3 regions of the Citrobacter sp. GW821-FHT07H02 genome follow, and region 3 is predicted to be linked to each of the others. Evidence: predicted binding sites of a transcription regulator. Region 3 holds the regulator's gene; each other region holds the start of a gene.

Region 1 (10,091 bases), on a different contig from region 3:
GGTGTCGCCACCCTGTATTATGGTGACGTCGTCGCCGATAACCCTGCTGATTTTAAACGCTTTATCCAAACCAGCCGTCCCGGTGAAGCGGTGGGAGACTATTCCGCGATTGGCGTCTGGGCCGGCGGTTTAAGCGCCGTCGCGGATTATCTGCAGACCCGTAAGGATGTCGACAGCGACCGTCTGGCGGTCATCGGTCATTCGCGGTTGGGCAAAACGGCACTCTGGGCAGGCGCCAATGATTTGCGTTTTCGCTACGTCATCGCCAACAACGCCGGTGAAGGCGGCGCGGCGCTGGCACGCCGTAACTATGGCGAAACGCTGGCGTCAATCACCACCGATTTCCCGCACTGGTTCTCGGTCAAATACGCGAGCTATGCCAATAACATTGATGCGCTACCCGTAGACCAGCATATGTTGATCGACCTGATCGCCCCCCGTCCGGTGTATGTCGCCAGCGCGAAAGAGGATCAATGGTCAGATCCCAAAGGCGAGTTTTTATCTGTTGTGGCCGCCAAAAGCGTCTATCAGCTTTATACCGATGATATTTTCACAACCGACCAACAGCCAAAAACAGGACAGCCGTTACACAGTCGTCTGAACTATCACTACCGGGAAGGGGTTCACGATCTCTTTCATTACGACTGGCAGCAGTATCTGGACGTCGGTAAGAAATATTTGCAGGAAGACACGTCGGTGTCGAAGCGTTAAGTATGGGGTTTGTCACCTTCCCCAGACCACAAGCCGGGGGAAGGTCTCAGGAAAAATGCCCAATGTTGCATTGGGCATTACTCAGGCAGTATTAGAGCCTGATTATTCGACGCCTTTGCTACGCAGGTAATCTTCGTAGTTACCGGTGAAGTCGATCACGCGTTCCGGCGTAATTTCGATCACGCGGGTTGCCAGCGAGCTAACGAATTCGCGGTCGTGAGAAACGAAGATCAGCGTGCCCTGATACATCTCCAGCGCCATGTTCAGCGATTCGATAGATTCCATATCCAGGTGGTTGGTCGGTTCATCCATCACCAGAATATTCGGTTTCTGCATCATCAGCTTACCGAATAGCATGCGCCCTTTTTCACCACCGGACAGCACCTTAGCGGGCTTTTTGATATCGTCCTGGCTGAACAGCAGACGACCAAGGAAGCTACGAACAACTTGCTCGTCGTCACCTTCCTGTTTCCACTGACTCATCCATTCGAAAACGGTCAGATCGTTTTCGAACTCATATTCGTGATCCTGCGCGTAGTAGCCAATTTGCGCATTCTCAGACCATTTAACGGTGCCATTATCCGGCGCCATGTCGCCTACCAGCGCTTTCAGCATGGTCGATTTACCCACGCCGTTCGCCCCCAGGATGGCAACCTTCTCGCCCACTTCCAGCAGTAAATTGAAGTTTTTAAACAGCGGACCGTTATCAAAGCCTTTGGCCAGCGCTTCCACTTCCAGCGCGTTACGGAACAGTTTCTTGTCCTGTTCGAAACGGATGAACGGGTTCTGACGGCTGGAAGCCTTCACTTCGTCGAGCTTGATTTTATCAATCTGACGCGCACGTGACGTTGCCTGACGCGATTTCGAGGCGTTGGCGCTAAAGCGGCTAACGAAGGACTGCAGATCGGCAATCTGCGCTTTCTTCTTGGCGTTATCGGCCAGCAGACGTTCACGCGCCTGGGTTGCCGCCGTCATGTACTCGTCATAGTTACCGGGATAAACACGCAGCTCGCCGTAGTCCAGATCCGCCATGTGCGTACAGACCATGTTCAGGAAGTGACGGTCGTGCGAGATAATGATCATGGTGCTGTCGCGGTCGTTCAGCGTCTGCTCCAGCCAACGAATGGTGTCGATGTCCAGGTTGTTGGTCGGTTCATCAAGCAGCAGGATGTCCGGGTTTGAGAACAGTGCCTGCGCCAGCAGCACACGCAGCTTCCAGCCGGGAGCGACTTCGCTCATCGGGCCGTAATGCTGTTCTACCGGAATGCCAACACCCAGCAGCAGTTCACCAGCACGTGACTCAGCAGAATAGCCGTCCATCTCGCCGTATTTCACTTCCAGATCGGCCACTTTATAGCCGTCTTCTTCGCTCATTTCCGGCAGCGCGTAAATGCGATCGCGTTCTTGTTTCACTTCCCACAGTTCAGCGTGGCCCATGATCACCGTATCCAGTACAGTGAACTCTTCGAACGCAAACTGATCCTGACGCAGCTTACCAATACGCTCATTGGGATCGAGGGAGACGTTACCCAGCGTCGGCTCAAGGTCGCCGCCGAGGATTTTCATAAAGGTGGATTTACCGCTACCGTTCGCGCCAATCAGGCCGTAACGGTTGCCGCCGCCAAATTTGACGGAAATATTTTCAAACAGCGGCTTACTGCCGAACTGCATGGTGACGTTGCTGGAAACTAACACTGGCGTATCCTGAGAAAAATATGTGACAAACCGCATATTATGCCACAAGTCTTAAATAAGATCGCGTATTGTCAGGAGCAGGAATGCAGAACAAAAGGTCAGATCAAGGGAAAAATGTGATTTCGTACACATCTGATTTCCCTGTGAACCCGAATGCACATATAATGCGCTCCCAACACTACAGAATTCTCAACCCAATAGCCTGCCTGGCACTGAATCTCGCATAAATGAATATGAATATGAAATTGACAACGTTTTTCGCGGCGGCACTCGCAGTTGTTGGCTTTTGCAGCACTGCTTCAGCCGTTACGTATCCACTTCCGACAGACGGTAGCCGGGTGATTGGTCAAAACCAGGTCATCACTGTCCCGGAAGGCAACACCCAGCCGCTGGAATATTTTGCAGCCCAATACCAGATGGGTCTTTCCAACATGCTGGAAGCGAACCCTGGCGTGGATACCTTCCTGCCGAAAGGCGGTACGGTGCTGAACATTCCGCAGCAGTTGATCCTGCCGGATACCGTGCATGAAGGTATTGTCATCAACAGTGCTGAAATGCGTCTGTACTACTACCCGAAAGGCACCAACACCGTTATCGTGCTGCCGATTGGTATTGGCCAGTTAGGTAAAGATACGCCGATCAACTGGACCACCAAAGTGGAACGTAAAAAAGCAGGCCCGACCTGGACGCCGACGGCAAAAATGCACGCCGAATACCGTGCTGCGGGTGAACCGCTGCCTGCGGTCGTGCCTGCCGGCCCGGATAACCCGATGGGTCTGTACGCACTGTATATTGGCCGTCTGTATGCTATCCACGGGACTAACGCCAACTTTGGTGTTGGTTTGCGCGTGAGCCACGGTTGTGTGCGTCTGCGTAACGAAGACATCAAATTCCTGTTTCAGAATGTGCCGGTCGGTACGCGCGTTCAGTTCATTGATGAGCCTGTGAAAGCCACCACCGAGCCAGACGGCAGCCGCTACATTGAGGTGCATAACCCGCTGTCGACCACTGAAGCTCAGTTTGAAGGCGGTGAGATCGTGCCGATTACGCTGAACAAGAGCATTACAAGCATCACCGGTCAGCCTGACGTCGATCAGTCCGTCGTTGAACAGGCAGTACAGAACCGTTCTGGTATGCCGGTTCGTCTGAACTAATTCCATGAAAAAGGCCCGATAGCACTATGCTTATCGGGCCTTTAACACGCCAGCCAACATCCTGCCTAAGCGCTATCTCAACAGCAACAATCCATACCCTACCAACGCCGCCCATACCAACATCGGTAACGAATACAGATGGAAACGCCACCAGATGCGTCGGTCGTTTGCCATGCGTAATGCAATCAGATTTGCCAACGAGCCCGGTAACAGACCGAAACCGCCGACATTAACAGCCCATGCCAGCAACAGCGTAGGCGGTACATAGTTCAACAGTAAAATCGTCGTGGGCACGTTGCTGATAAATTGCGACAGTCCGATAGCCGTCAACCAAAGTCCCGGCCCGGAAAGCGTGCCGATATGGCCTGAAATTGCCTGCAACGCGGGAAGCTGCGTTAATAAATGCACGTCGATAAACATCGCCATAAACACCAGCAGCAACGTCCAGTCAACGCTGAGCACTACCCGGCGCGCCAGTACCAGAAATCCTGCCGCCACAATCGCCAGTCCCCACAGTTCCTGCTTCAGCTCCAGCGAACTCAGAAAGACGATGTACAGCCCGAGACAGCACCACACCAACCGCGGCTGCCAGTCTGGCGAGCGCGTCCCGGTATGGTATTGCAGCGCTTTCGCCGGAAAACAGAACCAGCACAGCACCAGTAAGGTCAGCATCATTGCGACAGCGAGCGGCAGCATCTGCCAGGTAAAGGCGGTAAATGACAGGCCAGAACGTCCCCACAACAGAATATTTTGCGGGTTGCCAATGGGGGTGAGCAGTGAACCGGCATTCACCGCCAGCGCTTCAAAAATGATCAGCCGATTAACCGGAATCGCGCACAGTTTTTTGAGGGTAATGGTGAGAGGGACCACGATAAACAACGCCACATCGTTGGTCAGAAATGTCGACAACCCTGCGGCCGCCAGCACCATGAACATCGCCAGACGACGCTCGGTGGCAAACCTGCGGGTCATTCTGCGCCCCAGCACATCGAAGTAGCCGCTCAGTTCAACCCCTTTTGTCAGCAGCATTAAACCGCTGAGGGTAATAATGGTATGCCAGTCAATGGCAGCGAGCCAACGACGAGGCGCAAACGGTACACAAAAACTTAAGCCAATCCCAATAATCATCAACAACTGAAAAAAGCGATCGCGCCTGAGCGCGCGCAAAAAAAAGGGAAGACTCATTCAGATGCGGTTCCGTTCTTTTGTGTAAACAGTCGAAAAGCCTCCAGCGTTTCCTGACTCACGTGATGCTCCATTCCCTCTGCATCACGGCGCGCGATATCCGCACTCACACCCAGCACCAGCAGAAAATTTTCAACGATCTGATGCCGCTCACGGGTCTCTTGCGCCAGTTTCTCCCCTTCCGGGGTCAGGAACACCCCTCGCCAGGGGATCATTTCAATCAGCCCGACCGAGGCCAGCCGTTTAAGCATTTTGGCGACGGTGGGTTGCGAAACACCGAGTCGGGCCGCCATATCGACCTGACGCGCCTCCCCGACCTCGATGATTAAGTCGGAAATCAGCTCGATATAGTCATCAATCAGTTCACGACGGTGCGCTTCCCTGACCTGACGAAACCCCTCGACATGTTCCTCGACATTCACTAATTGCGTCACTTTTTTTGTTGTTGGCGTACCTGCGCGACGACTCATTCTGCTTCCCCATGACTGTGACGTGTTGACTGTATCTGATGTAAGAGAAGTCATTGTAAACCAGAGTTGTCCTGGCACAAAAAATTAACGTTTTAGCAATAGCTATATAATATAGCCTGTGCTATATCTGTATGTAATACAGTCATCCCTCACGGATTGATGGGATCGAGAAGTCAGGAGGTTTATATGAACGAATTCAAGAGGTGCATGCGCGTGTTTAGTCACTCCCCCTTTAAGGTACGGTTAATGCTGATCTCAATGCTGTGCGAAATGATCAACGGCAAACCAGAGCAGGATAAACCCTCCTCACGCTAACGCGGCGTCGCGGTACGCCGCATCATTTTCTTATCTCCACTACAGATCATTTTATCGTTTCAGCGCAAATACCCCTTCTTTTTGTCTGATTTGTTATCCCCTTCGCAAAACATTTTCGCTGTAGTAGTTGACCTAAACATGAGCAAGTTCTATCTTCTTGCAGCCCTGCATATATTGCGGCACGCAGATACCCTCTTCACGCACTCTCAGGCAGGCATTAACCCTTTGCGCCAGGGTAAGCACATGGCGTTTTTGTAATAGTGGCATATGAATTTAACCCTCAAAGACTCGCTTATTGCCCGCAGCCGGGTCATTACCCCGTGGACGGCCTTTTACTTTTTACAATCTTTGCTGATTAACCTCGCACTGGGTTACCCCTTTAGCCTGCTTTATAGTGCAGCCTTTACCTGCATATTGCTGCTGCTATGGCGCAGCGCGCCGCGTACGCAAAAGGTATTGGTCGGCGTATGTTCATTGATCGCCGCAATGTATTTCCCGTTCGGCCAGGCATACGGTTCGCCCAACTTTAATACCCTGCTGGCGATGCATTCGACCAACGTGGAAGAGTCGGCCGAGATCCTGACGATCTTCCCGTGGTACAACTACCTGGTGGGCGTCTTCATTTTTGCGCTGGGCGTGATTGCTATCCGCCGCAAAAAAGAGACCGAAAAGAAGCCCTGGAATACGCTCAACAGCCTGTGCCTGCTGTTTAGCATCATCGTGTTCTTTGTTACCCCCGTACAAAACCTGGCATGGGGCGGCGTCTTTAAACTGAAAGATACGGGTTATCCGGTGTTCCGCTTCGTCAAAGACGTTATCGTCAATAACAATGAAGTGATTGATGAAAAGGCGCGGATGGCGAAACTGGCCGGTATGAAAGACACCTGGACTGTGACGGCGGTCAAACCCAAATACCATACCTATGTGGTGGTGATTGGCGAAAGTGCACGCCGGGACGCGCTGGGGGCGTTTGGCGGTCACTGGGATAACACCCCCTTCGCCAGCACGGTCAACGGCAATATTTTTATGGATTACGTTGCTGCGAGCGGATCCACACAAAAATCGCTTGGCCTGACGCTTAACCGTGTGGTGGACAATCAACCGCAGTATCAGGATAACTTTGTGACGCTGGCCAACCGCGCCGGTTTCCAGACGTGGTGGTTCTCTAATCAGGGGCAAATTGGCGAGTACGACACCGCTATCGCCAGTATTGCGAAACGTGCTGACGAAGTGCATTTCCTGAAAGACGGTAACTTTGAAGCGAACAAAAATGCGCGTGACGAAGCGCTGTTAAAAATGACCGCCCAGGTACTCGAAACCGAGCATACGCAGCCGCAGCTTATTGTCCTGCATTTAATGGGATCTCATCCGCAGGCCTGCGATCGTACGCAAGGTAAATACGCGGAATTCGTGCAGTCAAAAGAGACATCCTGCTATCTCTACACCATGACGCAAACTGACGACCTGCTACGCCAGCTGTACGACCAGCTGCGCAATAGCGGCAGCAGTTTCTCGATGGTCTATTTCTCCGATCACGGTCTGGCGTTTAAAGAGCGTGGAAAAGAGGTGCAATATCTGGCGCATGATGATCAGTTCCAGCAGAACTTCCAGGTGCCGTTTATGGTGATCTCCAGCGATGATAAAACCCACCGCAAAATCAAAGCGCGCCGTTCCGCTAATGACTTCCTGGGCTTTTTCGCACAATGGACCGGGATCAGCACAAAAGAGATCACTACCAAATACCGTTTCATCTCTGAGCAGAAAGCCGGGCCTACCTTCATTACCAACTTCAAATTACAGAAGGTGGATTACAACCACCTTGGCACTGACATCTTCGACACCAAATCGTGATAACCGAACGGGGGGATGAGATATCCCCCGTCGCTTTCGCCATTTTCAGACAAAAAAAATCCGCCCCAAGAGGCGGATTTTTCATATCACCGTAGTGATTAGAAGCGGTAACCAACACCCGCGATCCAGGTACCAACATCAACGCTACGAATACGGCTCTGCTCGTAGGAGAAGTCCAGAGCAACGTTTTCGATCGGGTTGAACTGAACACCGGCACCGTAGGAGAAACCGTAGTCACTGGTGTCGTGTTTGTCAGTCGGTAAATTCGTTTCCTGGAATTTACCGTAGCCAACACCCACTACACCGTAGATGCTTGCCCAGTCGTTCAGACGGTAAGCCGGACCAGCGGTGAGGCCGTAATACTGGGTTTTGTTGTAATCGCCTGCACTGTTGGTACGACTTTTTTCGGTGTAGGTGAAGGAACCAATTACGCCCAGCGGGTTGTTGTCCTGCTCGTAACGATACTTCAGGTTAAAACCGCCCATTTTGTTGGCCTGGCCCTGAGCATCGCTCTGAGCGTAACCACCAGTAACGGTAGAAGTAGCAGCTACAGCAGTACCTGCGGAGATAGCCAGTACAGCGGCCAGTGCTGAAAGACATGCAATTTTTTTCATAACCACCTCAAATGTGCTTCAAGTAAATCCTAAGCTTTAAATATATCAAATATTGATGAGAAACTCTTTGTGATTCGCGATGTCTAACGAAGCCTTTCATGTAACAGAACGTTTCCAAAGCTCGCTATCTCTTTCAAATAACATCACTTTTCCGCATGATTGCACCATTATTACGCGCAAAATATGGCACGTTCATCCAGATTAATCCTAATCACGCAGATTATTAATCCATCAACAAACACCCATTTTACGGATTTTCTGGATTTTTTTTTCAACGAATACTCAACCGCCAGAGGGTTATTTCCTTTACACTCCCCCTTTTACTTTTCTACACACTTATTGACAGGAGAAAGGATGCCGGGGTCGTCACGAAAAACGCCAGTCTGGTTACCCATCTTGGTTTTACTTATTGCCATGTCCTCTATTCAAAGCGGGGCTTCACTGGCGAAAACGCTCTTCCCTCTCGTTGGTGCGCCGGGCGTTACTGCGCTGCGCCTTGCGTTGGGTACGTTAATCCTTATCGCGTTCTTTAAACCCTGGCGTTTGCGTTTTGCAAAAGAACAACGTCTTCCTCTGGTGCTTTATGGACTGTCGCTGGGGGGAATGAACTACCTCTTTTATCTGTCGATCCAGACGGTGCCATTGGGTATCGCCGTTGCGTTGGAATTCACCGGTCCCCTTGCGGTGGCCCTGTTTTCTTCACGACGTCCCGTTGATTTTATTTGGGTGGCGCTGGCCGTCCTCGGGCTCTGGTTTCTGTTACCGCTGGGACAGGATGTCTCTCATGTTGATCTCACCGGCGCGTTACTGGCGCTTGGAGCAGGCACCTGCTGGGCGGTTTATATTCTCACCGGACACCGCGCGGGAGAGGAGCACGGTCCCGCCACCGTCGCAGTCGGCTCACTCATTGCCGCAATGGTTTTTGTCCCGCTTGGCGTCCTCCAGGCGGGTGATGCCCTGTGGCACTGGTCGATTATCCCAATAGGCCTGGCTATCGCTGTCCTTTCCACAGCACTGCCCTACTCGCTGGAGATGATTGCGCTGACACGCCTGCCCACGCGCACCTTTGGCACGCTGATGAGTATGGAGCCTGCCCTGGCCGCCGTGTCCGGGATGATCTTCCTGGGAGAGACGCTGACGTGGGTACAGACGCTGGCCTTATGCGCCATCATTGCGGCATCCATGGGTTCAACGCTCACCCTGCGTCGTGAAACCAAAATAGAGCAAGTCGATATTAATTAACGTCGCCGTTCTGCATGATGTGCATCATCATGCAGAATATTCTCCCCTGCTGAACCGTCTGATATCCTTTTATTTTTGGCGTTCTCGTTGGCATATTTATTCTCATTTTCAATCCCTGTTTAAAATAAGTAACAAATACGCAACAAAACAACTATATGATTGATTTTTATCTGTTTTTATATTTCCCATCATCGACACTATTAATGCAATAGGCACAACCAAAAAAGCAGGGGTTAAATCTGCTGCTATACTTAGTTTCGTTAATTACCTGGGACACAAAACATCAAGAGGATATGAGATTATGAGTACCGCTAAATTGGTAAAAACGAAAGCGTCTAATCTGCTTTATACCCGTAACGATGTCTCTGACAGCGATAAGAAAGCGACAATCGAGCTGTTGAATCGTCAGGTGATCCAGTTTATTGACCTGTCACTGATAACCAAGCAGGCCCACTGGAACATGCGCGGCGCCAATTTCATTGCCGTACATGAAATGCTGGATGGCTTCCGTACCGCATTGACCGATCACCTTGATACGATGGCTGAACGCGCAGTACAGCTGGGTGGCGTGGCATTAGGCACAACGCAAGTCATTAACAGCAAGACGCCGCTGAAAAGCTACCCCCTGGATATCCATACCGTACAGGATCACCTGAAAGAGCTGGCCGATCGCTATGCAATAGTCGCTAACGATGTGCGTAAAGCCATCAGCGAAGCGAAAGATGAAGACACCGCAGATATCTTCACCGCCGCCTCTCGCGATCTCGACAAATTCCTGTGGTTCATTGAATCCAACATCGAATAAGCACGTCATAAGTAATCCCTCTAATAACCCTCGCTCTGGCGGGGGTTTT
Region 2 (10,091 bases), on a different contig from region 3:
GCAGATGGACAAGCGTTCCCAGCAGACGTTCATTGTCACGCTGATGCAAACCAATCGACGGCTCATCCAGCACGTACATCACGCCGACTAACCCCGCGCCAATCTGGCTGGCCAAACGGATACGCTGCGCTTCGCCGCCGGAGAGCGTCTCCGCAGAACGGGAAAGCGTCAGGTAATTCAGGCCGACGTTGACGAGGAACTTGAGACGATCGCCGATCTCTTTAAGGATTTTCTCTGCGATTTTCGCACGCTGACCGGCGAGTTTGAGGTTGTTGAAGAAATCCATCGCATGGCCGATGCTCATGTCGGAAATCGCAGGTAGCGGCGTATTTTCAACAAACACATGGCGTGCTTCACGACGCAGGCGCGTACCTTCACAACTGGTGCACGGGCGATTGCTGATGAACTTCGCCAGCTCTTCGCGTACCGCACTGGATTCCGTCTCTTTATAACGTCGTTCCATATTGTGCAGCACGCCTTCGAACGGATGGCGACGTACTGAGGTATCACCGCGATCGTTCATGTACTTAAATTCAATGTTCTCTTTACCCGAACCGTACAGCACGACTTTGTGAACATTCGCGCTCAGGCTGGCCCACGGCGCATCCACGTCGAACTTGTAGTGCTCAGCCAGCGACTTCAGCATCTGGAAGTAATAGAAGTTACGACGGTCCCAACCGCGGATAGCACCGCCCGCGAGCGACAGCTCGGGATTCTGGATCACCCGGTCGGGATCGAAATACTGTTGTACGCCAAGGCCGTCGCAGGTCGGGCAGGCACCCGCCGGGTTGTTGAATGAAAACAACCGGGGTTCCAGTTCACGCATACTGTAGCCGCAAATCGGACAGGCAAAGTTGGCGGAGAAGAGCAACTCTTCTGCTTTTGGGTCGTCCATGTCGGCCACCACCGCCGTACCGCCGGAAAGATCCAGCGCCGTTTCAAAGGATTCGGCCAGACGTTGGGACAGATCGTCACGGACTTTGAAGCGGTCGATCACTACCTCAATGGTGTGTTTCTTTTGCAGTTCCAGTTTCGGCGGATCGGAGAGATCGCACACCTCACCGTCAATACGGGCGCGGATGTAGCCCTGGCTCGCCAGATTTTCCAGCGTTTTGGTGTGTTCACCTTTACGCTCTTTGATCACCGGCGCCAGCAGCATCAGGCGCTTTCCCTCTGGCTGCGACAGCACGTTATCCACCATCTGGCTGACGGTCTGGGCAGCCAGCGGAACATCGTGGTCCGGGCAGCGGGGTTCACCAACGCGGGCGAACAACAGACGCAGGTAGTCGTGGATTTCGGTAATTGTCCCTACCGTGGAGCGCGGGTTGTGGGACGTCGATTTCTGTTCAATTGAGATGGCGGGCGACAGCCCCTCAATATGGTCGACGTCCGGCTTTTCCATTAGCGACAGAAACTGACGCGCATACGCGGAAAGGGATTCAACGTAACGACGCTGCCCCTCGGCATACAAGGTGTCGAAAGCGAGCGAGGATTTGCCAGAACCCGAAAGCCCGGTCACGACAATTAATTTGTCGCGGGGGATGACGAGGTTGATGTTTTTGAGATTATGGGTGCGGGCGCCCCGAACTTCGATCTTATCCATTCACCTTTCCCGGATTAAACGCTTTTTGCCCGGTCGCATGGAGCCACCGGTGACTACAAACGGTTAATTATGACACAATAAAACCTGAATGGATATCCAGTATTGGAATGCAAAACGCAGGTGCCTGTGCAACAATGTCCGGCTGAGGTTGTTGACTGGAATCGACCTCGCAACGTAGTAAAAGCGCTATTGGAAATGCTACAATCCCGCGCTTACACTTATTAAGAAACGTTTTTCAGGAGACACGATCATGGCCAGCAGAGGCGTAAACAAGGTGATTCTCGTCGGTAATCTGGGCCAGGACCCGGAAGTACGCTATATGCCGAATGGTGGCGCAGTTGCCAACATTACGCTGGCTACTTCCGAATCCTGGCGTGATAAAGCGACCGGTGAGATGAAAGAGCAGACCGAATGGCACCGTGTTGTGCTGTTTGGCAAACTGGCGGAAGTGGCCAGCGAATACCTGCGTAAAGGTTCTCAGGTCTATATTGAAGGTCAGCTGCGCACCCGTAAATGGACCGATCAGTCCGGCGTAGAAAAATACACGACGGAAGTGGTGGTTAACGTGGGCGGCACCATGCAGATGCTGGGTGGCCGTCAGGGCGGCGGTGCTCCGGCAGGCGGTAGTGCAGGTGGTCAGCAGCAGGGTGGTTGGGGTCAGCCTCAGCAGCCTCAGGGCGGCAATCAGTTCAGCGGCGGCGCGCAGTCTCGTCCGCAGCAGTCTGCACCAGCGCCGTCTAACGAACCGCCGATGGATTTCGATGACGACATCCCGTTCTGATAATGATGGGTTAATACGGTAACGTGTTTTCTGCAACCCCCTGTCTCGACAGGGGGTTTTTTATTGCCTAATAAAAAGCCTCCACGGAGGAGGCTCTTCTCAATATCAGACTAACACCATCGGCCACTCGGGTGGCGTATGGCTCATCACCTCCACCATCACCGATTCGATATTGCTCCAGATGGTCGAGATATCCACCAGAGTAATACCGAGCAGACCGGTTGCAAACCAACAGGCGGAGACCACGCCAAGAGCGCTACTGATGACTGACAGCCCAATCGCGTCTGATTTACGAAACTGAATATTCAGCGTGCTGGCTAAAAACATGAGCACGGCGCTCAGCAATTGCCAGCGGAGAAGAACCACGCCAGTGGTGATGGTTGCCATGAAACAAATCCTCTGAGAGTAGCTGCTGCCCTGGACAGCACGGTGCTGTTCACGGGAGACGTGGCGCACTCTGGTTATCGGCGGGCTTTGAGAACAAGACTTAATGAAACGTTGTTTTTGTTTCATTTGTTTTGTGAACTATATCACATTGAGTGATTTATTCGCCAGCGTGGGACGCCCTTTTTTGCCTGTTTTATAACCACGATAAATATGTGGTAAACAAGGATGGGAGAGGATTTCTGGTGGTCATGTTTCAGGTTGCATGCGCTGTTATTCAAATTATTTAGCGCCAGGCGTTGGATAATAAAGATGTATCTTTATTACCCTTTTATATTTTCAGTAAAATTAACCATTCAGAAAAATTAACGAAATTTTTTAAAAATACGCATGTCATTCATTTAAGAAAAATCCGAATCCTTGTCGGGCCGCGTATTCCTTAATAAAAATAAGCGTAACTTCAAGTTTGCCTTACGGGAAAATATTATCATCATCCGTCAATATCAGACTTTTACTAAGAAAAGTCTGTTGCTAATGTTGATAGATTCATGCAATTTAATCACCTGTTTGTTATAGACTCGACGTGCTTCAAGTTGCATGTGCTACGGCTGCATTCGTTCACCCCGGTCATTGCGTTTTGTTAGTGCCTGGGTTCGCTTTTACGTGCCGTGTCACTACGCCTGGTCCTGCAACTCGAATTATTGAGCCAGAACATCCAGCCTTGATGATGACAGGCACATATACTGCAGGGAAATAGGGCTGAAATGAATCGTAGTGCGCGCAGCAAGATGCTGAAGTTCCTCGGAACAATCATGGTGGCATTGCTCCCCGTGATGCTGGCGCTATGGTTCGCTCAGGGACGCGCGGTATCAGAAACGCATAACCAACTTCACTCTTTTGCACAACTGGCGTTAGATAAAACAGAGCTGGTTATCTTACAGGCTGATTTAGCGCGTGATGCAGCAGAACAGTATCATGGCAAAGCGTGCACTTCTGCGCATCAGCAACGCATGCTGAATATTATTCGTGGTCGCTTGTATATTAGCGAGCTAATTTATGCCCAGGGCGATCATTTCTTGTGTTCGACCGTTATGGCACCCGCCAGTCCTTATATTATTCCCTCCGCCAATTATCAACGAAAACCTGATACCGCTATTTATTACTATCGCGACACCCCTTTTTTTGCAGGCTATAAAATGACGTATATGCAAAGGGGAAACTATGTGGCGGTGATAAATCCGTTATCTTACAGCGAAGTGATGTCTGATGATCAGTCCCTGGCCTGGGGAGTGTACGATACGGTCACCGAATCATTTTTCTCTGTCAGCGAGTGGGCCAATGTTGAACAATTACTCCCGCTGATACGCCGTGATAAATTAGTTTTTCAGGAAGACAATCGTTTCTACACTATTGTGCATTCCGAAAAACGCCCGATTGCGGTGATTGTTTCGTCTTCAAGCGATCGTTTTTACCAGAATCTGTATCACCAGGCCACGCTGACACTGCCGTTAGGCATTATCTGTAGCAGTATTTTGCTGCTGATGGGGTGGCGTACCCGCCGGGAATATCACTCTCCCCGCCGTTTGCTGCAGCGTGCGATTGATAAACGTCAACTCTGTGTTCATTACCAGCCGATCATTGATGTCAAAAATGAAAAATGCGTCGGTGCGGAGGCACTGTTACGCTGGCCGGGATGTGAAGGGCAGGTCATGAGCCCCACGGAGTTTATCCAACTGGCAGAAAAAGAGGGCATGATTGAACAGCTTACGGATTATGTCGTCGAAGGGGTGTTCAATGATTTGGGCCATTTCCTGGCGCGGCATCCCCATCTGTATATTTCGATCAACCTCTCGGCTTCTGACTTTCACTCCTCGCGCCTGATTGCGTTAATCGCTGAGAAAGCACGCCAGCATTCGGTGCTTGCGCAACAAATTAAAGTGGAAGTGACGGAGCGCGGATTTATTGATGTGCCCAAAATGACGCCGGTGATTCAGGCGTTTCGTCAGGCAGGCTATGAAGTTGCCATTGATGATTTCGGCACAGGGTATTCGAACCTGCACAATCTGTATTCGTTGAATGTCGACATTCTGAAGATTGACAAATCGTTTGTCGATACGTTGACCACCAACAGTACCAGCCATCTTATCGCGGAACATATTATTGAAATGGCGCAAAGCCTGCGTCTGAAGACCATTGCGGAAGGGGTGGAAACACCAGAGCAGGTCACCTGGTTGCTTAAGCGCGGCGTCCATTACTGTCAGGGATGGCACTTTGCGAAAGCGCTACCGCCGCAAGAGTTCATGCAATGGTTACAACGACCGCTCGTGAGCATGATGCAGCACGAGCAGTAATATTACAGGCTATGGCGATAGTCGCTGGGGGTGCGATCAAACTCGCGGCGGAAGACACGCGAAAAGGTTTGTTGCGACACATATCCCAGATCCATCGCAATATCAAAAATGGGGCGTTCGGTCGTTCGTAGTTCAACGGCGGCCAGCAGGAGCCGACGCTGGCGAATATAGTCGCCTAACGTCTGGCGCATCACCGTTCGGAACATTCGCTGCAAGTACCACTTCGAATAACCTGATTTTTTTGCGACCACATCAATGTTCAGCGGTTGGTCGATATGTTCATCAATCCATTCAATAAGGGTTTGAATAATCTGCTGATGGGACATATTGCTGCCTCTTTCTCAGTGTTCAATTCGTCGTTTTGTCTGCGGGCGAGTATAATTCCTCAAGTTAACTTGAGGTAAAGCGATTTATGGAAAAGAAATTACCCCGCATTAAAGCCCTTTTGACGCCGGGCGAGGTGGCAAAGCGTAGCGGCGTGGCGGTATCCGCTTTGCACTTTTACGAAAGCAAAGGGCTGATCAGCAGTATTCGCAACAGCGGCAATCAGCGACGATATAAACGCGATGTGTTGCGTTATGTGGCGATCATCAAAATTGCTCAGCGAATTGGCATTCCCCTGGCGACCATTAGCGAGGCGCTGGGCGTACTGCCGGAAGGCCATACATTGAGTGTAAAAGAGTGGCGGCAGCTTTCATCGCAATGGCGTGAGGAGCTGGACAGGCGCATCCACACGCTGGAGGCGTTGCGTGATGAACTGGACGGGTGTATTGGCTGCGGTTGTCTTTCACGTAGTGACTGCCCATTGCGTAACCCTGGCGATCAGTTAGGCGAGCAGGGGACGGGCGCGCGATTGCTGGAAGATGATTAAACGGTTTGTGTTGACCCGCTGGCGCGATGCGTATCAGGGTTGTCATTTACGCGTTTTTGCAGGACCAAAAACGCGCGCTCCAGTCATAACAGGACAAAACTAAAGCGCCACAGGAGGGCGCTTTAGTTTGTTTCCGGTCTTTGTCTTTCACTCTATCCCGCTGGTTCACGGGAGGGTTTCCCCCGACGTCAACACCCCTCAGTCGAGCACGTGGTGGAGGTTCCGGTCTGTGTTGATACTGTAATTGTATGCCACGACCGCAGGTTTGCCACTGTTATGTCGATTATTTAGCCGAAATTTTTACGCCATCTTCGACAATTTTCTATAGTTAATTGGAATGAAAAACAGGAGGCAAACATGCTGACAGTACATCACTTGAATCAGTCCCGATCCCAGCGCGTACTGTGGGCATTAGAGGAGTTATCGCTGCCGTACCAGATTATTCGGTATCAGCGTGAAAAGACGATGCTGGCACCGCCGGCGCTGAAAAAAATCCACCCTCTTGGTAAATCCCCGGTGGTTGAAGACAACGGCGCCATCCTCGCCGAATCCGGGGCAATACTTGAGTATTTGCAGGAAACCTATGACAGCGCAGGACACTTTAAACCGGTTGATAGCGAACAGAAACGGCAGTACCGGTTCTGGCTTCATTATGCTGAAGGTTCGCTGATGCCGATGTTACTGCTGAAGTTGGTCTTCGTGAGCCTCGGTAAACCTCCCGTCCCCTTTGGGTTGCGTACGCTGGGCGGCGTGCTGGGACAAGGGGTGCAAAAAGCCTGGCTCAATCCGCAACTGGAAACGCATGCCCGCTATATTGATGCGCATCTGGCGGAACGCCCCTGGTTTGCCGGAGAGCATATCAGCATGGCGGACATTCAAATGAGTTTCCCGCTGTTTGCGCTGCTTGCCAGAAGCGGAATTGAGGACCTGACGCACATCAGCGCCTGGAAAAAACGGGTGGAGACGCGACCCGCCTGGCAACGCGCGATTCATCAGGGCGGCGCATTCGAGATCCCCGGCGGGTAAGCTGTTTTCTGGTTGATTTATGAACAGCACAGGAGAAAATTGTTATCAGATTGCGCATTGACGATAACGTTTGCGCATCGATTGTCTGTTTCTTCGCCATTCTAAAAAGAAATGCGTAAAAAGGGACAAAGTTAAGTTGAAAACCCCCGTAGAATCGCTGGATAATCGTTTGCTTTTTTTTACTACCCGTTTTTTATGCGCGGAGCTAAACGTTTGCTTTTTTGCGACACCCCTATTGTTGCAAACGTAGCACATGGAGATGACGTTTCGCTGGCAGTGGATTGTCCACCACGCATATCGACGAAAAAATAAACTCTCAGGGGATGTTTTCTATGTCTACGCCTTCAGCGCGTACCGGCGGTTCACTTGACGCCTGGTTTAAAATTTCACACCGTGGAAGTACCGTCCGTCAGGAAGTGGTTGCCGGATTAACGACGTTTCTGGCGATGGTCTACTCTGTGATCGTCGTTCCGGGGATGCTGGGTAAAGCAGGATTCCCGCCAGCCGCCGTATTTGTGGCGACCTGTCTGGTGGCGGGTGTGGGTTCGATTGTAATGGGTCTGTGGGCGAACCTGCCGCTGGCCATTGGTTGTGCGATTTCTCTGACTGCGTTCACCGCGTTTAGTCTGGTGCTGGGTCAGCACATCAGCGTACCGGTCGCGCTTGGCGCGGTGTTCCTGATGGGCGTGCTGTTTACGGTTATCTCCGCAACGGGTATCCGTAGTTGGATCCTGCGAAACCTGCCGCAGGGTGTGGCACATGGTACGGGGATTGGTATCGGTCTTTTCCTGCTGTTGATTGCCGCGAACGGCGTGGGTCTGGTCATTAAGAACCCGCTGGACGGCCTGCCGGTTGCGCTGGGTCACTTTGACTCCTTCCCGGTGATCATGTCGCTGATTGGCCTGGCGGTGATTATCGGTCTGGAAAAACTGAAAGTGCCAGGCGGTATCCTGCTCACCATCATCGGTATTTCCGTTGTTGGCCTGATCTTCGACCCGAACGTGCATTTCTCCGGTATTTTTGCCATGCCTTCTCTGAGCGATGAGAACGGTAACTCGCTGATTGGCAGCCTGGACATTATGGGGGCGCTGAACCCTGTTGTGCTGCCGAGCGTACTGGCGTTGGTGATGACGGCGGTGTTTGATGCCACAGGCACAATCCGTGCGGTCGCCGGTCAGGCGAACCTGCTGGATAAAGACGGGCAGATTATCGACGGCGGTAAAGCGCTGACCACGGACTCCCTGAGCAGCGTATTCTCCGGGCTGGTCGGTGCGGCTCCGGCTGCGGTGTACATTGAATCAGCAGCCGGTACGGCGGCAGGCGGAAAAACCGGTCTGACGGCCATTACCGTTGGCGTGTTGTTCCTGTTTATCCTGTTCCTTTCCCCGCTATCCTACCTGGTGCCGGTCTATGCAACAGCGCCAGCGCTGATGTATGTCGGCCTGCTGATGCTGAGCAACGTGGGAAAAATCGACTTTACTGATTTTGTCGATGCGATGGCCGGTTTGGTCACTGCGGTGTTTATCGTCCTGACCTGTAACATCGTGACCGGCATTATGATCGGTTTTGCGACGCTGGTGATTGGTCGTCTGGTCTCTGGCGAATGGCGTAAGCTGAACATCGGTACAGTGGTGATCGCAGTGGCGCTGGTCGCATTCTACGCGGGCGGCTGGGCTATCTAATCCTGTCGAACCCTCTAAAAACGGGTGGCTTTTGCCGCCCGTTTTTATTTTCGGAGCACATCCCGTTGTCTTTTGCGTTACTCTGAGGAAGATAGAATTGAGGCACGACGCCTCTCAGTACTTATCATAAGAAACATCGCAAACAGGGATCGCATGGAAATTTTCTTCACGATACTCATTATGACCCTCGTGGTCTCGCTGTCCGGGGTAGTGACTCGCGTATTACCCTTTCAACTTCCTCTCCCCCTCATGCAGATCGCCGTTGGCGCGTTGCTGGCGTGGCCAACGTTTGGTTTGCATGTGGAATTTGACCCTGAACTGTTTCTGGTTCTCTTTATCCCGCCACTGCTGTTTGCGGATGGCTGGAAGACGCCGACCCGCGAATTCCTTGAGCACGGGCGAGAGATTTTGGGCCTCGCGCTGGCGTTAGTGATCGTCACGGTAGTCGGGATTGGTTTTATGATTTACTGGCTGGTGCCAGGTATTCCGCTGATACCGGCTTTTGCGCTGGCGGCGGTACTGTCGCCGACCGATGCGGTGGCGCTCTCCGGGATTGTCGGTGAAGGGCGGATCCCGAAAAAAATTATGGGCATCCTGCAAGGCGAAGCGTTGATGAATGACGCCTCCGGCCTGGTGTCGTTGAAGTTTGCGGTGGCCGTGGCAATGGGCACGATGGTGTTCACCATCGGCGGCGCAACGGTAGAGTTCTTTAAGGTGGCGGCTGGTGGGGTTCTGGCGGGGTTTGTGGTCAGCTGGCTCTATGGTCGCTCTCTGCGCTTCCTGAGCCGCTGGGGTGGTGATGAACCGGCAACCCAAATCGTTCTGCTGTTCCTGCTGCCGTTTGCCTCCTACCTGATTGCGGAACATATTGGCGTGTCCGGCATTCTGGCGGCGGTGGCGGCCGGGATGACCATCACCCGCTCTGGTGTTATGCGCCGTGCGCCGCTGGCGATGCGTCTGCGTGCTAACAGTACCTGGGCGATGCTGGAGTTTGTGTTTAACGGCATGGTCTTCCTGCTATTGGGACTGCAATTGCCGGGCATTCTGGAATCGTCGCTGGTGGCGGCAGAAGCCGATCCGAACGTTGAAATGTGGATGCTGTTTACCGATATTGTGCTGATTTACGTGGCGCTGATGTTGGTACGATTTGGCTGGTTGTGGACGATGAAAAATTTCAGCCAGCGCTTCCTGAAGAAAAAACCGATGGAGTTTGGCTCCTGGACGACGCGTGAAATTCTGATTGCCTCTTTTGCCGGTGTTCGTGGGGCGATCACCCTGGCGGGTGTGCTTTCTATCCCGCTGCTGCTGCCTGATGGCAGCGTCTTTCCCGCGCGCTACGAACTCGTCTTTTTGGCCGCAGGGGTGATTTTATTTTCGCTGTTTGTCGGTGTGG
Region 3 (10,091 bases):
CCGCCAGTAGCATCAGGATAAATCCAAAACGCAGCTGTGTTTTCAGCGGGACAATTTCCATCAGCCAGGCATTGAGGAAGATAGAGATCAAAATACCGGCATTGAGGAAGGTGAAAGTGTTGCTCATACTGGAAACAGGCAGATGGAAGTAATCTGCAATGTTTCCCATCACCATACCGGTGACAATTACCAACGCCCCTGTCAGGGCGTAGGAGAGAAAGCTAATCCATGTGAGCTTGATACGATTGCTGTTAGTCATGACTGGCCTGTGTATAGAGGTGTAAAGCGCGTTGACAGCGCAATGGGCGGGCAGATTTTAGGCGTTTTAGTGACGCATTTAAATATTTATTAGTAATTGATTCGGCTGTTGCATTTTTTAAAGTGACATTTGTCACAAAAAATTAGGTGGCCTGACATGACAGGGGGATTCGATACGTAAAATTAAGTAAAGGGATGGCCTTGTCATGGAAGGCTCTTTAGAATCAATCCACTTGCTTTTGTTTCTGCTCCCGTTAAGGAAATCTCATGCTCAAATCGACTCTGGCGGCTGTTGCAGCTGTTCTCGCTCTTTCCGCTCTCTCTCCTGCAGCGCTGGCAGCGAAAGGTGATCCACACGTTCTGCTGACAACCTCTGCCGGTAATATTGAGCTGGAGCTGAATAGCCAGAAAGCGCCTGTTTCAGTGCAAAATTTTGTCGATTATGTAAACAGTGGTTTCTACAATAACACCACGTTTCACCGTGTGATCCCCGGCTTTATGGTCCAGGGCGGCGGTTTTAACGAACAAATGCAGCAGAAGAAACCTAACCCGCCAATCAAAAATGAAGCGGATAACGGTTTACGTAACACCCGTGGCACCATTGCGATGGCGCGTACGGCCGACAAAGACAGCGCCACCAGCCAGTTCTTTATCAACATCGCGGACAATGCTTTCCTCGATCACGGCCAGCGTGACTTCGGCTATGCCGTTTTCGGTAAAGTCGTGAAAGGCATGGATGTGGCGGACAAAATCTCTCAGGTCCAGACCCACGACGTGGGCCCTTATCAAAATGTTCCGTCAAAACCGGTTGTTATCCTTTCCGCGAAAGTTCTGCCGTAATCGCATTTTGCGCGGGTTGTTGATACCCGCGCTATTCCCGACCTCTGCGTAACCCGAAATTGCTGCTTATACTTGTGGCAAGTGAAGGCGCATTCAGGGAGGTCACGTGAAAAAGCTCACCGATAAACAAAAATCTCGTCTCTGGAAACATCTGCGAAACGCCAATTTCCAGGCCAGTCGCCGTCTTGAAGGTGTTGAAATCCCCCTGGTTACTCTGACCGCAGAGGAAGCTCTTGTACGTCTTGAGGCGTTGAGGAGGCACTATGAGCGATAAATTCGGTGAAGGACGCGACCCCTATCTTTACGACGGTCTCGATGTCATGCGTAACCGTTTAGGCATCCACCAGGTTCAGCGTCTGGAGCAGGCGGCATATGAACTGACGGCGTTACGCGCCGCGACCATCGAACTGGGGCCGCGGGTCCGTGGTTTACCCTACCTGTGTGCTATTCATCGCCAACTTTATCAGGACATTTTCGACTGGGCGGGAAAGTTACGTGAAGTGGATATCTATCAGGGGGACACGCCTTTTTGCCATTTTGCCTGGATCGAAAAAGAGGGCAATGCCCTGATGCAGGATCTGGAAGAAGAAGGGTATCTGTCCGGATTGCCAAAAGAGAAATTCGTCGTCAGGCTCGCGCATTACTATTGCGAGATCAATATGCTGCATCCGTTTCGTATTGGCAGTGGTCTGGCTCAGCGCATCTTCTTTGAACAACTGGCGATTCATGCTGGTTACACGCTGACCTGGGACGGTATTCAGGTGGATGAATGGAATCAGGCCAACCAGAGTGGCGCCATGGGCGACCTTTCGGCATTGCAGGCAATATTTCGTAAAGTGGTGAGCGAAGCTGAGGAAACTGAGTAGAATAGCGCGGTTCTAACGTACCGGAGCCGCCATGATCCTGCTAATCGACAACTACGATTCTTTCACCTGGAACCTCTACCAGTATTTTTGCGAGCTTGGCGCTGACGTGCTGGTCAAACGGAATGACGAGTTGACGCTGGCACAAATCGACGCACTCAATCCGCAAAAGATCGTGATTTCTCCTGGCCCTTGTACGCCCAACGAGGCCGGAATTTCGCTGGATGTGATTCGCCATTATGCCGGACGGCTGCCCATCCTGGGCGTGTGTCTGGGCCACCAGGCCATGGCGCAGGCGTTTGGCGCGACCATCGTTCGGGCAGCGAAAGTCATTCATGGTAAAACCTCGCCGATAACCCATACCGGTCAGGGGGTTTTCCTGGGGTTGCCGACGCCATTATGTGTGACGCGTTACCATTCTCTGGTGATTGACCCGGCCACGCTACCCGCCTGTTTTGACGTCACCGCCTGGAGTGAAACCCGGGAAATTATGGGCATTCGCCATCGGGAATGGGATCTGGAAGGTGTCCAGTTTCATCCAGAAAGCATTCTCAGCGAGCAGGGGCATCAGCTACTGGCAAATTTCCTCCAGCGCTGATTTGTGGTTGCTATCTAATGATTTTTTATGCATATTTTGTGATTATAATTTCACGTTAATTTCTGCATAACTGGGTGGTCATAAGATGGCAACTGAACAAACTGCAATTACACGCGCGACTTTTGATGAGGTTATTCTGCCGATTTATGCACCGGCGGAGTTTATTCCGGTAAAAGGCAAAGGCAGCCGCGTTTGGGATCAACAAGGAAAGGAATACGTTGATTTTGCTGGCGGGATTGCAGTAACAGCGTTGGGGCATTGTCACCCGGCGCTGGTTGAGGCGCTGAAAACCCAGGGCGAAACGTTGTGGCACACCAGTAACGTCTTCACGAATGAACCGGCGCTACGACTGGGGCGTAAGCTTATCGACGCGACGTTTGCAGAACGCGTGCTGTTCATGAACTCGGGTACAGAAGCGAATGAGACGGCCTTCAAACTGGCGCGTCACTACGCCTGCGTGCGTCACAGTCCGTTCAAAACCAAAATCATCGCCTTCCATAACGCGTTTCACGGTCGCTCACTGTTCACCGTAACGGTTGGCGGCCAGCCGAAGTATTCCGATGGTTTTGGACCGAAACCGGCCGACATCGTCCATGTTCCCTTTAACGATCTCCATGCGGTGAAAGCTGTGATGGATGACCATACCTGCGCGGTGGTGGTGGAGCCCATCCAGGGGGAAGGGGGATTAACGGCGGCAACCCCCGAGTTCCTGAAAGGTCTGCGCGAATTGTGCGACCAGCATCAGGCATTGCTGGTCTTTGATGAGGTGCAGTGCGGTATGGGGCGCACAGGCTCCCTGTTTGCGTATATGTACTATGGCGTGACGCCGGATATTCTGACCAGCGCCAAGGCGCTTGGCGGCGGGTTCCCGGTGAGCGCCATGCTGACCACGCAGGAGATTGCCTCTGCGTTTCACGTCGGTTCCCATGGTTCCACCTACGGTGGTAACCCGCTGGCCTGCGCGGTTGCTGGCGCAGCGTTCGATATTATTAACACGCCAGACGTGCTGGACGGCATTCAGACGAAACGGCAGAAATTTGTTCAGCATTTGCAGAAAATTGACGAGCAGTACGACGTTTTCAGCGACATTCGCGGGATGGGATTGCTGATTGGGGCAGAGTTGAAGCCGCAATATCAGGGACGAGCGCGTGAGTTTCTTTATGCGGGCGCGAATGAAGGCGTGATGGTGCTGAATGCCGGTCCGGATGTGATGCGCTTCGCCCCTTCGCTGGTGGTGGAAGAGGCGGATATCGACGAGGGAATGCAGCGTTTCGCGCAGGCCGTCGCGAAAGTCGTTAGCTCTTAATATCCCGTAACCGACGGCTGAGCCAGATCCCGTGGTGAGGCCGTTGACGCCAGGCGACCGACGAAATGGTGTGCATGGTGTTCAGGTGGCCCAGTATGCGCTGCAGGTGTTGTTCCAGGGTACTTAATGGCCCATGGGAGAGCGTCTCTGGCGCTTCCAGAATATTCACATCGCCAGAACTGCCCGGTCCGTCATACTCCAGACGCTGCTGGCAGCGCTGGAGCGCAATTTCGCACGATTCCAGATAGCGTTGCGCAAGGTCTGGCGTCAGCATCGTATGTTCCCGCGCCAGTGTGGTCATTGCATTGATGTGCTCGACAATAAACTGGCTGTGCGTTACCCACAGTTTCATATCTGCCAGATAGTGCGCGTTAAATCCGGGTTCCTGCATGGACTGATTCAGCGAGTTGTACAGCGTGTTGTGCGCCTGATTGACACGCATACGCTGATACGCGAGCGGCGTTGCCTGTGGATTGCTGCTGAGGATCAGGCGGATGGCTTCCTGGTCAGCTTCCAGCGCGTCGTGGGCGTTTTTGCGCAACAGACCGCTCTGCCACTGCGGCCAGAGCCAGACCGTTCCGCCAAACGCGATCAGGCAGCCAATCACCGTATCAATAAACCGCGGCACAATGTACTGCTCGCCATTTAACGTCAGCAATTGCAGGGTATACACCGCAGTGACCGTAAACCCAACCGTTGCCCAGCCGTAGTTTTTACGAATGATCAGATAACTCACCAGCGTAATGACCAGCATGCCCGCCAGCGTGAAGCCTTCAGGGATGTGGAAGTGTAGCGTCACACCCGCAATCACCAGTCCAACCAGCGTGCCCGCCGAACGGTGTAGTATGCGAACCCGCGTCGCGCCGTAGCCGTTTTGCGTTACAAACAGCACCGTCATCAGGATCCAGTACGGTTTCGGCAGATGTAACGCGCTGCCCATCAGGCTGGCGATACTCAGCATTACGCTGATGCGCCCGGCATTTCGCAAAGCGGGCGATTTGAAGGACAGATAGTTTTTTAGGGCCGGGATCAGCGGGAGTCGGCGTTGTTTATCCGCCATCAGGTCGCGGGCATAGAGTGGGCGTTGGGTCCGCAATACACGGGCAATGCGGCTAAAGTGCCAGTAACAGAACTGACCCACCGGGTTATCGGGATGCTGGTTGGCGATTTTCTCCAGCGCGCCAATCTGCTTTTCCATGCTAAAGCGAGTCGGCAGGCGGTGATACAGAATGTCATCCGCCAGGATGCGCAAGCGCGCAGCGACCGTTTGCGCGTTCCAGCGAATCACCTGCTCCGCATGGCTGCGTTCGACCAGCTTTTGCACCTCTTCTGGCTGATGCAGACTGACGGAGATATGTTCCTGTAAGTCCAGCGCTTCCTGGAAGGCCCGCAGCAGGCGTTTATATTCATTATTGTGATGTGCCGACAGCATGTGCATTTGCTGGTAACACTGGGTGATGAGATCCACCGCCTTCTGTTGGCGTACCAACAAGGGCGGCAGCGCTTTTTCAGGATCGGCATGCTGGGTGAGCAGACTGTATTTGGCTTCGCAGTAGTCGGCCAGCTCGCGGTACAACAAACTGAGTGACTCGCGTAGCGGTTGTTCACGCCAGAGCCAGAACCAAAACCAGTTAAAAAGCCCGTACCACAGGGTGCCCAGGGCATAGATCAGCAACGGCTCCCAGACGGGCATGTTACCGGCCAGGCTTAGCGTGAAAATAGCGGCGATAAGCGAGGCAGGCAGGAGTCGGGCATGCAAGGCGCTGAGTTCCGCCGTCACGCCAAGAATCAGCGTTAAACCCGTCAGAATCAGCGGTAGCGGTATTGCTTGCGCGAGCAGTAGCTGCATGGCCAGGCTGCATCCGGCAAACAGCGATGCGCCAATGACTAAGCGTTTGAAAAAGCGTTTGTGGGGAGTATCAAGCCCGGCAATGTTGCAGCAGGCGGGAACGAGAGAAAAGAGCAATCCCAGATGCAACTGGCCAATGATAAGGCCGATCGCCACAGGCAAACACAGCACCAGCGTTTGCCGCAGTGCGTAGTTGATTTCAGGGTGATAAATCAGTCTTCGCCACATCGGTGCCAACAAAAATGGCGCATTACAGGGTAATACGCCATTTCGACGGGGTTAACGAGTGCCGTAGACGACGATGGTCTTACCGTGCGCGGAGATCAGGTTCTGATCTTCCAGCATTTTCAGAATACGACCAACGGTTTCGCGAGAACAGCCAACGATCTGACCGATCTCCTGACGGGTGATTTTGATTTGCATGCCGTCCGGGTGAGTCATCGCATCGGGTTGCTTCGCCAGGTTCAGCAGAGTCTGAGCGATACGACCAGTTACGTCGAGGAAGGCAAGGTTGCCGACTTTTTCGGACGTAACTTGCAGGCGACGAGCCATCTGGGAAGACAGGCGCATCAGAATATCCGGGTTCACCTGGATCAGTTGGCGAAATTTTTTGTAGGAGATTTCAGCGACTTCACAGGCCGTTTTTGCACGTACCCATGCACTGCGTTCCTGGCCTTCTTCAAACAGGCCTAATTCGCCAATGAAATCGCCCTGATTCAGATAAGAAAGGATCATCTCTTTCCCTTCTTCGTCTTTAATCAGCACTGCCACTGAGCCTTTAACGATGTAGTACAACGTTTCTGCTTTTTCACCCTGGTGAATCAGCGTGCTCTTCGACGGGTACTTATGAATGTGGCAATGAGACAAGAACCATTCGAGAGTCGGGTCTGTTTGCGGTTTGCCAAGCACCATGCGCGGTTATCCTCTGTTATAAGCTGTCTCCAGAGCCAGAAAACGACGCTGTCTCTGGGGTTGCCAAAATATGCTTCCCGCTGCCAGGGAAGGGGGCTGCTAAAAATGTACTGCAGCCTGTAATGTGATGTCCTCTGCATACATGCAGTACGTCAATGTATTACTGTAGCATCCTGACTGTTTTAGCATAGCTTTCGCCGTGTGTCTCCTGGTGTCTCGCTTCAGCATGATGCAGGTCGCCTTCCATTGCGAGATTTGTTATGTCCGCGTAATCTGTCAGGAAAATTGAAACATTGGAGTTACGAAATATGCAAGCGCGTGTGAAATGGGTCGAAGGGCTAACCTTCCTGGGAGAGTCTGCTTCCGGCCACCAAATTTTGATGGATGGTAACTCCGGTGATAAAGCGCCGAGTCCGATGGAAATGGTGTTAATGGCCGCGGGTGGCTGCAGTGCGATTGATGTGGTGTCTATTCTGCAAAAGGGACGCCAGGATGTGACCAACTGCGAAGTGAAGCTCACTTCCGAGCGTCGTGAAGAGGCGCCGCGCCTGTTCACGCATATCAATCTGCATTTCATTGTGACTGGCAATGACCTGAAAGACGCCGCCGTTTCGCGCGCTGTTGATCTTTCTGCAGAAAAATATTGTTCTGTTGCGTTGATGCTGGAAAAAGCGGTGAATATCACGCACTCATACGAAGTGATTGCCGCGTGATCTCAGGTTGCCGGAGGGCGTGACGCTTATCCGGCAACGCTGCGCATTATTCGATTTTTTTGCCTTCCATCAGTCGCTGAACCAGCGGCAGCATAATCAACTCCATCGCCAGTCCCATTTTGCCGCCCGGCACGACTAATGTATTGATGTGGGAAATGAATGAACCCTGAAGCATCGCCAGCAACCAGGGAAAATCGATCCCTTCCAGATTACGAAAATGAATAACGACAAAGCTCTCGTCTAATGACGGGATGCCTTTTGCCGCAAAGGGATTCGAGGTGTCTACCGTGGGTACACGCTGGAAGTTAATATGCGTACGGGAGAACTGCGGGGTGATGTAGTTGATGTAATCATCCATTGAGCGAACCACCGAATCCATCACCGCCTCGCGGGAGTGTCCGCGCTCGCTGGTGTCGCGGATCAGTTTTTGTATCCACTCCAGGTTCACGATCGGTACTACGCCAACCAGTAAATCCACATGGCGCGCCACGTTATGGTGCGGCGTCACTACGCCGCCGTGCAGCCCTTCATAGAACAGGACGTCGGTCGGTTCAGGCAAGGGTTGCCACGGCGTGAAGGTTCCCGGCACCTGATTCCACGGTACTGCTTCATCGTAGGTATGCAGATATTTCCGCGACTGGCCTTTGCCCACTTGTCCGTACTCGCTGAACGTTTGTTCCAGCAGGCCAAAATCATTGGCTTCGGGGCCGAAATAACTGATATGCCGCCCGGCGTCCCGCGCTTTGCGGATCGCCATGTCCATTTCCGGGCGGGTATAGCGGTGAAAACTGTCGCCTTCCACCTCGGCGGCACGCAGATTTAACTGTGAAAAAATTTTACGGAACGCGAGGCTGGTGGTGGTGGTCCCCGCGCCGCTGGACCCTGTTACCGCAATCACTGGATGTTTGGCAGACATAACAACTCCATGAATAAACACTCGTTTTAGTATAGTCGGCCCTCAGCGGGGGATTACTCGTGCAACTGCTTTTTGGGCATAATATTGACCGTTTCGTGGAGTTCGGACCACACCAGAACGGCCTCGCCACACTGTAGCTGACGTTTGACGTCGGCGACTTTTTGCGCAAGCGAACGTTCATGTTCACCATAATCGGTGCCTTCGCGCAATACAAAGCTTTCAATCAGGTTATCCAGCGTTTCAGGGGACAACTCCTGCCAGGGGATCATCATGATTATGCTTCCAGATACGTGGTGAGCCAGTCAGGGATACGCGATTCAAGCCACATTTCAGGGCGGCGCAGCGTCCCGCCGATAAAGCCGACATGCCCGCCATGCTCGGTTAATTGATACTCTACCTGCGGCGGCAGATTCTCGGGGTTCGGGATCACATGACTGTCCATAAACGGATCGTCTTTCGCGTGAATAATCAGCGTGGGTTTGGCGATCTGATTGAGCAACGGCATGGCGCTACATTGACGATAATAGTCTATCGCATCAGCAAAACCGTGAATTTTAGCAGTAATAAGATCATCAAAATCACGGATACGCCGTACCGCTTTTAACTGCGCCAGATTGACAGGGAGCGTGCCGGGATAGGCCGCCAGTTTGCGTGACGCGTTGGCTTTGAGCAGATTGAGCAGGTAGCGCTGGTAAACGCGCGAAAACCCTTTTTCCATGTGATAGCTGCAGGCTTCAAGCACGAAAGGTGCGGAGACAATCACTGCCGCATCGACAGGAATCCCCCGACCTTCTTTCGCCAGCAGGCAGGCCAGCATATTGCCGCCGAGCGAATAGCCAACCGCAGCGGTGGGAACACGACCAAACTCGCGTTGTAACCACTGTAAAAACCAGGTGCCGTCTTCCGTTTCCCCGGAGTGATAAATGCGATTCAGGCGATTGGGTTCGCCGCTGCAACCGCGAAAGTGCATCACGACACCCAGCCATCCACGCTTTTGCGCGGCCTCTATGAGTCCGTGGGCATACGGGCTGTTCAGACTACCTTCAAGACCATGAAACACCACCAGACGCGGTTTGTGTTTCGCCTGATGCGGATCTTCACTCCATGCCAGATCGACAAAATCGCCGTCGGGTAATTCCAGGCGTTGCCAGTGTGGGCTGAACTGCACTTTACGGCGGATCAGTCGTGGGAGCATCGTTTGTAGATGGCGATTGCTGATGCCGCGCATCGGGCGGAACTCATACGAATCAGCGTCGGTCGGGGTCATTTCTGTGGGGGTGATTTCAACCATAGCACCAGAGCAATTAATCATCGGGAAGAATAACTATACCGCGCACACGGCTGGCAGGTTAGCCAATATGTGATTTTACGCTTAGTCAGTCAGGAGGTTACGTGAGAAAAGATGGATGTCCACCCCGGGTTTACGCCGCCAGAGACGGGCTTTACGCGTGCCTGTTGCCGCACTTTCCCCTGTCTCTTCAAACATGCCCGACGCCTCAAAACGGCGAATCAGACTTTTACGCTGAATGGCCTGACCCAGAATGATTTCGGTCGCCTCCTGCAACTGACCCTGGGTAAACGACGCCGGCAGACAGTAGACGGGCAGTAACGAGTACATCGTTTTTTGCCGTAGGCGATGCAGCGCTGAGGCAATGATTTTCTCGTGGTCGAACGCCAGAGGATATTCGGCAAGCTTGTCGAGCGGTACCCAGCGAGCGTCGCTAACACTGGCGATATGCGGCGCGCAATCGGCCCAGGCGATCAGCGCGAACCAGGTGACGGTCAGGCTCCAGCCGCGCGGGTCGCGGTCGGGTCCGGAGACGGTATCCAGTTGCT

Evidence for each region. Region 3 encodes CRP, which controls carbon source genes, mostly activating them, when cyclic AMP is high. Its sites were predicted from a motif close to ATGTGANNNNNNTCACAT; they were not measured.
Region 1: the regulator CRP is predicted to act here: its motif matches at 2,521-2,538, upstream of ldtB (L,D-transpeptidase).
Region 2: the regulator CRP is predicted to act here: its motif matches at 2,903-2,920, upstream of AC07NP_RS10140 (YjcB family protein).

Annotation. Positions count from the first base shown of each region.
Region 1 is NZ_JBWKPZ010000001.1:456,005-466,095, reverse strand. Features, by position in the region: gene AC07NP_RS02185 (glucuronyl esterase domain-containing protein) at 1-711, shown strand, start outside; gene AC07NP_RS02180 (ABC-F family ATPase) at 814-2,406, opposite strand; gene ldtB (L,D-transpeptidase) at 2,640-3,560, shown strand; gene AC07NP_RS02170 (anion transporter) at 3,633-4,745, opposite strand; gene mntR (manganese-binding transcriptional regulator MntR) at 4,742-5,215, opposite strand; gene mntS (manganase accumulation protein MntS) at 5,402-5,530, shown strand; gene AC07NP_RS02155 (phosphoethanolamine transferase) at 5,798-7,381, shown strand; gene ompX (outer membrane protein OmpX) at 7,480-7,995, opposite strand; gene rhtA (threonine/homoserine exporter RhtA) at 8,350-9,237, shown strand; gene dps (DNA starvation/stationary phase protection protein Dps) at 9,539-10,042, shown strand.
Region 2 is NZ_JBWKPZ010000007.1:66,462-76,552, forward strand. Features, by position in the region: gene uvrA (excinuclease ABC subunit UvrA) at 1-1,603, opposite strand, end outside; gene ssb1 (single-stranded DNA-binding protein SSB1) at 1,854-2,384, shown strand; gene AC07NP_RS10140 (YjcB family protein) at 2,490-2,771, opposite strand; gene AC07NP_RS10145 (EAL domain-containing protein) at 3,533-5,119, shown strand; gene soxS (superoxide response transcriptional regulator SoxS) at 5,122-5,445, opposite strand; gene soxR (redox-sensitive transcriptional activator SoxR) at 5,532-5,990, shown strand; gene AC07NP_RS10160 (glutathione S-transferase family protein) at 6,348-7,016, shown strand; gene ghxP (guanine/hypoxanthine transporter GhxP) at 7,349-8,698, shown strand; gene AC07NP_RS10170 (Na+/H+ antiporter) at 8,852-10,091, shown strand, end outside.
Region 3 is NZ_JBWKPZ010000002.1:377,257-387,347, forward strand. Features, by position in the region: gene tsgA (MFS transporter TsgA) at 1-259, opposite strand, end outside; gene ppiA (peptidylprolyl isomerase A) at 526-1,098, shown strand; gene ficA (FicA/YhfG family antitoxin) at 1,205-1,372, shown strand; gene AC07NP_RS04870 (putative adenosine monophosphate-protein transferase Fic) at 1,362-1,964, shown strand; gene pabA (aminodeoxychorismate synthase component 2) at 1,996-2,559, shown strand; gene argD (bifunctional acetylornithine/succinyldiaminopimelate transaminase) at 2,645-3,865, shown strand; gene AC07NP_RS04885 (YccS/YhfK family putative transporter) at 3,855-5,942, opposite strand; gene crp (cAMP-activated global transcriptional regulator CRP) at 5,994-6,626, opposite strand; gene AC07NP_RS04895 (OsmC family protein) at 6,935-7,339, shown strand; gene AC07NP_RS04900 (phosphoribulokinase) at 7,386-8,255, opposite strand; gene AC07NP_RS04905 (YheU family protein) at 8,309-8,527, opposite strand; partial or broken gene AC07NP_RS04910 (hydrolase) at 8,530-9,592, opposite strand; gene AC07NP_RS04915 (NUDIX domain-containing protein) at 9,628-10,091, opposite strand, start outside.